Regions from separate parts of the Shinella sp. AETb1-6 genome, predicted to be linked through region 1. Evidence: predicted binding sites of a transcription regulator. Region 1 holds the regulator's gene; the other holds the start of a gene.

Evidence for each region. The regulator LexA, encoded in region 1, represses DNA repair genes until DNA is damaged. The targets are predictions, from matches to a motif close to TGTTCNNNNTGTGTTCNG.
Region 2: the regulator LexA is predicted to act here: its motif matches at 1,559-1,576, upstream of GR158_RS09880 (sel1 repeat family protein).

The regions. Positions count from the first base shown of each region.
Region 1 is NZ_WUMM01000012.1:115,765-119,007, reverse strand. Features, by position in the region: gene GR158_RS19940 (ComEC/Rec2 family competence protein) at 1-439, shown strand, start outside; gene lexA (transcriptional repressor LexA) at 647-1,369, opposite strand; gene glp (gephyrin-like molybdotransferase Glp) at 1,463-2,686, opposite strand; gene moaC (cyclic pyranopterin monophosphate synthase MoaC) at 2,686-3,180, opposite strand; gene trpC (indole-3-glycerol phosphate synthase TrpC) at 3,180-3,243, opposite strand, start outside.
Region 2 is NZ_WUMM01000004.1:438,744-441,986, reverse strand. Features, by position in the region: gene GR158_RS09885 (pyridoxal phosphate-dependent aminotransferase) at 1-969, shown strand, start outside; gene GR158_RS09880 (sel1 repeat family protein) at 1,090-1,359, opposite strand; gene GR158_RS09875 (DUF2147 domain-containing protein) at 1,825-2,163, shown strand; gene GR158_RS09870 (glutathione binding-like protein) at 2,207-2,908, opposite strand; gene GR158_RS25115 (hypothetical protein) at 3,088-3,243, shown strand, end outside.

The sequences.
Region 1 (3,243 bases):
GACGGAGGCTATCGCGGCGGCACGACAGGCGCAAACGTTCGTCTGCGAGGCGAAGGCCTTCTGTGCTGCCGTTTCCCCCAGCGGCTGGACGATCGTCACGCTTCAGGACACGGCCTTTCTGGGCACGGCCTGCGACACGGCCGATCTCGTCGTCGTACCCTTCGCCCTGCGGCTGGACAACTGCCGCTCGGGTGCGAGGCTTGTGACCGCGCGTCATCTGCGCCGAACGGGGGCTTTGGAAATCACGCCGCCGCTCGACGATCCCGCCGCAAGCCTCGGCGGCGCGACCAACATGCCGGCCGTGGAAACCGTGGTGCGCGCCTGGTCCCGGCACCGCACCTATGACTGGCGCAGCGATACATTCGAAACGGCAGCCGCAGCGCCGCCGGCAGAGATTGAAACCAACGAGGCCGATCGCTCGCCGCCGCAACTCCCGTGAAGCCAATCAAGCGGCAAGCTTCCCGGTTGGCAGCGATCGTAGAGGTTGGCAGCGATCTTAGAAAAGGCCGAATGACAGGAGGCAATCACAACCGCATAGCACCGGGCAAAGCGAGAGGAGCCTTAACCTGCCACGATCCATCATACCCGAACTGTGCGTTCCACACCCAATACGACGCTCACGACCCGCTATGCTGTCCAACGCCGCTCAGTGATACCGTCGTATAAGCCCGACGAGCTTCCCCTGAATCTTGACCCGGTCGGGGCCGAAGATCCGGGTCTCATAAGCCGGGTTCGCGGCTTCAAGTGCGATAGACGCGCCCTTGCGGCGGAAGCGCTTCAGCGTCGCCTCTTCGTCATCGACGAGAGCAACGATGATTTCACCGGGATTGGCGGTACTGGCATTGCGGATGATGACCGTGTCGCCATCGAGAATGCCGGCCTCGATCATCGAATCGCCCTTGACCTCCAGCGCATAGTGATCGCCGTTGCCGATCATTTCGGCCGGGACGGTGATCTCGTGCGTGTTGTTCTGGATGGCCGAGATCGGAACACCGGCGGCGATACGGCCCATGACCGGAACGGACACGGACGACGACATGGTCGGCTGCGGTGCGACGGGCTTGGATGGCGTTACGGCGGGGGGCTGCTTGCCGAGGCTGCCTTCGATGACCGACGGCGAAAATCCGCGACGCGGCTGGAGGCTGGGCGAATAGGCCTCCGGAAGCTTGATCACCTCGAGCGCGCGCGCCCGATTCGGCAGGCGGCGGATGAAGCCCCGTTCCTCGAGCGCCGTGATGAGGCGGTGGATGCCCGACTTCGAGGCAAGATCCAAGGCATCCTTCATCTCGTCAAAAGACGGAGGAATGCCGGATTCCTTCATACGCTCGTGAATGAACAGGAGCAGTTCCTGTTGTTTGCGCGTCAGCATGGCCTCTCCAGCGAGAATCGTGAAACAAATCCAGAACAGACACTATCCGTTCCACATGTGTTCCGCAAGGGCCTGCGGGCACAATAATGCCACTCAGGCCGCGGGTTCCCTGAGAACGAGGACGTCGCAGAGCGCGCCGGGTTCCTCTGCCGGCGCATGCGGCGGGCGGATCAGCAACCCCTCGGATTCGGCGAAGATCTTCATCATCGATGAATCCTGCTTCTCGAAGGGCGTGACCAAGAGACCGCCGTCCGGGCCGCGCTGAAGTCGCGCACGAATGTAATCCTGCCGGCGGTCGTTCTGCTTGAGCGGCACGGCGGCGGCGGCCTGGCGCATCCGGTTCATCGCGGGCAGGCGCGCGAGTTTGCGGACCAGCGGCTCCAGATAGAGATAGGAACAGACAAGGCTGGAAACGGGATTGCCGGGCAGGCCGATCACCTGGATATCGCCGAGGCGGCCGACCATCAGCGGCTTGCCCGGGCGCATGGCGATGCGCCAGAAATCGAGTGCCATGCCGGCCTCGCCGAGCACGGGCTGAACGAGATCGAAATCGCCGACGGATGCGCCACCGAGCGTCACCAACACGTCGATGTCCGTTTCCAGTCCCCGGCGCACGGCATCCAATATGGCCTGCTTGTCGTCTCTCACGATGCCCAGGTCTATCACCTCTGCGCCGGCTTCGCGCGCGATGGCCGCGACGCCGAAGCTGTTGGAGGCGATGATCTGGCTTGCACCGGGCGTTTCTCCCGGCGGCACGAGTTCGTCGCCCGTCGCAAGGATCGCGACCCGCGGGCGCGCATAGACGGACAGGTTTGGGTGGTTCATGGCTGCCGCAACGGTCAGCCGGCCGGCATCCAGCACCTGGCCGGCCTTCAGCACAACCTCGCCCGCTGTGAAATCCTGCCCCCGCGGGCGGATATGGCGGCCCTTGGGCGTGAGGAACGTCGTGCGGATGCGGCCGTCTTCCAGAAGCTCGGTGTCTTCCTGAAGGATGACCGTATCGGCGAAGGCCGGGAGCGGCGCGCCGGTGAAGATGCGCACCGCTTCCCCCGGGCCGGCCGTGCCGTCGAAAGCGTGACCGGCGGAGGACAGGCCGGCGACCCTGAGAACCGATCCGATCTCCGCGATGTCGGCATGGCGGACGGCATAACCGTCCATTGCCGAATTGTCGAAAGGCGGCTGGGTGAGGCGGGCGGCGACATCGTCGGCCAGCACGCGTCCTGCGGCGTCGTGGAGCCGGAGGCTCTCCGTCCGCTGCACCGGCCTGGCCGCGGACAGCAGGCGGTCGAGGGCGTCGGCAACGGGAAGAAGGGACATCAGCCGTCCCTGCGCTTGTAGTCGCCGGAACGGCCGCCGGATTTTTCGACGAGGCGAATGCCGCCGATTTCCATCTCGCGGTCGACCGCCTTTGCCATGTCATAGATGGTCAGGCACGCGACGCTGACGGCGGTCAGCGCCTCCATCTCCACGCCGGTACGGCCGGTGAGCTTGGCCATGGCCTCGATGCGCAGGCCGGGCAAGGCGTGGTCCTCGCGGATTTCCACGGAAACCTTGCTGAGCATCAGCGGGTGGCAGAGCGGAATGAGGCTGGACGTCTGCTTGGCGGCCATGATGCCGGCGAGGCGCGCCGTGCCGATGACGTCGCCCTTCTTCGCATCGCCCTTGAGAATGAGGTCGAGCGTAGCGGGCAGCATACGCACGAAACCTTCCGCCACGGCTATCCGCACGGTTTCCGCCTTGTCGCCGACATCGACCATATGGGCTTCGCCGGCGGCGTCGATATGGGTGAGGGTGCGGGCGTCGTCGCCCATCATTCCGCCGCCAGCATGTCGGCGGAGCCGGTCAGCAGTTCGTGCGTTGCCGCCGTGACGTCA
Region 2 (3,243 bases), on a different contig from region 1:
ATCGAGGCGATGCGCGCGGCGGCGGCGGCGACGTGGATGTACAGCGATCCGGAGAATTTCGAGCTGCGCGAAGCGCTTGCCCTTCATCACGGCATATCGCGCGACAACATCGCCATCGGCAGTGGCATCGACGGCCTGCTCGGCGACATCGCACGGCTGATCGTGGAGCCGGGCACGCCGGTCGTGACCTCGCTCGGGGGCTATCCAACGTTCAACTATCATGTAAACGGCTACGGCGGCCGGCTCGTCACGGTGCCCTATGCGGGCGACCGGGAGCACCTCGACGGCCTGCTGGACGCGGTGCGGCGGGAAAACGCCCCGCTCGTCTACCTCGCCAATCCCGACAACCCGATGGGCAGCTGGTGGGATGCCGACAGCATCGTCGCCTTCGCGCAGGCTTTGCCGGAAACGACGCTGCTCGTGCTGGACGAGGCCTATGGCGAGACGGCGCCGGCCGGAACCATTCCGTCCATTGCCGCGCTGATCGGCCAGCCGAACATTCTGCGCATGCGCACCTTCTCGAAAGCCTACGGACTGGCGGGCGCGCGCGTCGGCTATGCCATCGGCACGCTCGGCAATGCGCAGGCCTTCGACAAGATCCGCCACCATTTCGGCATGGCGCGGGTGTCGATCGCGGCGGCGCTCGCCGCCCTCGAGGACCAGACGTATCTGAAGGATGTGATCGTCCGTATCGCGGCGTCGCGCGCACGCATCACCGCCATTGCCAAGGAGAACGGTCTTGCGCCGCTGCCGTCGGCGACGAATTTCGTCACCATCGACTGCGGTCGCGACGGCGTGCATGCCAAGGCCATCGTCGACGGCCTGATGGAGCATGGCGTGTTCATCCGCATGCCCGGTATCGCGCCCCTCAACCGATGCATCCGCATCAGCACGGGACCGGAGAGCGACATGGCCCTGCTGGAGGAAGCCCTGCCGCTGGTTCTGAAGGCAGTAGGCAGTAGGCAGTAGGCAGTAGGCAGTAGGCAGTAGGCAGTAGGATTTTACGACGGCGGCTTGGTTTTCAAGTTTCTTCTTCGCCGCAATCGCCTATCGCTAATGCCTACTGCCTATCGCCTAATGCCTATTCACTCAATGCAGCGTCATCCACTCGCGGGCGGCGCGCAGCGCGAGCGCAAGGTCGGTCTTCGTCATTGTCGCGGCAAGATCGGCACGCAGTTCGGCGGCGCGGTCGCAGCCCTTGATCGCGGCGATGTTGAGCCATTTGTGCGCCTGGACGACATCGATATCGCAACCGCGACCCGTCGCATACATCAGGCCCATGTCGCAGAAGGTTTCGGCGCGGTTGTCACCGCCAGTCATGGCGGCCGTTTCGGTGTTCTGAAAATCAAAGCGTGCCATTTCGATAGTCCCTGTCTGACTGGTTTTCTGTTCTTTTGTCCTGTTTTACCTGCCCTTTCGGGCCTCTCGTGGCGCCTGCCGTCTGCGCGGCCTTGGTCTTCCCCGAGAGTTTTGCCGGCCGGTTATCCCGTGCTCGTCTTATGGCTCCACTATGCCGCGGGGCCTTCAAAATGCGCTTAAAAGGCATGCTTAATTTGAGACGAACAAAATCCAAACGCTTGGTAAAATTGGATTTTCGTTAAACATCGGACCCTCTGAAATCCGGCGGATTTGCTTCAAAATTTACCGATTGTTCAAACGACGATTTCAACGCTTCGCTAACCACGGCGAACGGCGGCAAATTTCCGGACCACGATTTTACGGTCGCTCCGCCCCTTTTCCACCGCGCGGGATTCGCGTTTCACGCATATTTACCTTTACGTTTGCGTAAGATATTCTGCGCGCTCATTCTGGAGGAGGAAGAGAATGAAACTGAGGACCTTGCTCATTGCTGCCCTTTTCGCCATGCCCGTCGTCGCCAATGCCGCCGAGCCGATCGAAGGCAACTGGAAGACGGCAAGCGGCGCGACCGCGGCGATCGCCAAATGCGGCGGCGGCTTCTGCATTACCTTGAAGACGGGAAAACATGCCGGCAAGCGCATCGGCCAGATGAAGGGCGCCGGCACCGACTACAGCGGCTCGATCACCGACCCGGAAACGGACAAGACCTATAGCGGCTCCGGCACGGTGAGTGGCAGCTCGCTGCGCATGAAGGGCTGCGTGCTGGCGGTTCTGTGCAAGTCACAGACCTGGACACGGCTCTAAAAAATCGAAAAGCCGGCGCCAAGCGCCGGCTTTGCCGTCTCGATTATCGCGCGCGCTGGCCGAACAGGATCTTCTGGGCTTCCTTGTCCTCGGCAAGGTTGGCCTGACGGGCCCGCTCTTCCTGACCGACCGCGATGCCGCGCTCGACGGCCGGCCGCGCCATCACCGTCTCGAACCACCGCTTGAGATGCGGAAAGTCGTTCAGATCCTGCCCCTGCTTTTCGTAGGAGCGCACCCAGCCGACGCATGCCATATCGGCGATGGAATAATCGCCGGCCAGATAGTCGCGATCGGCAAGCCGCCGGTTCATCACGCCGTAGAGACGGTTCACCTCGTTGGTATAGCGGTCGATACCGTAGGCGATCTTCTCAGGTGCGTAATCGCGGAAATGATGCGCCTGTCCCGCCATCGGTCCAAGCCCGCCCATCTGCCAGAACAGCCACTGGTCGACGTCGACGCGCCGGCGCTCGTCCGCCGGATAGAACTGCCCGTATTTGCGGCCGAGATATTGCAGGATCGCGCCGGACTCGAAGATCGAAATCGGCGCGCCGCCGGGTCCGTCCGGATCGATGATCGCCGGCATGCGGTTGTTGGGCGCGATCTTCAGGAAATCAGGCGCGAACTGCTCGCCCTTGCCGATATTGATATAGCTGACGTCATAGGGAACACCCAGCTCCTCCAGCATGATCGTGACTTTGTAGCCATTCGGCGTGGGCCAGTAATAGACTTCGATCGGCGCGGTCATTTCGGTCTCTCCTTGGTGTCGTTCCGGACGTAGAGGGCCAGACGTAGAGGGTGCCCGGGGCTCCTTCAAGGCGCATTCACACCTTTTCTGAACGGGAGATGAACCGGCCTCTCAGGGAGCGTTCAGTCCCGGAATGCGACAAAGGCACCACAGCAACATTCTGCTTCAGGGACAAGACAATGGACATTCTCGCTCGCCGCCTCACGATCATCACGCTTCTGATGGCGATTTTCGCGATCATGCTCGCTGCTGCCGTCGAGACGGACTACCGCCGCAACGCCCACAATTCCAACGGCAAGCTCGTCGCGTGCTCCGCACCGCAGATGTGCCGCGCC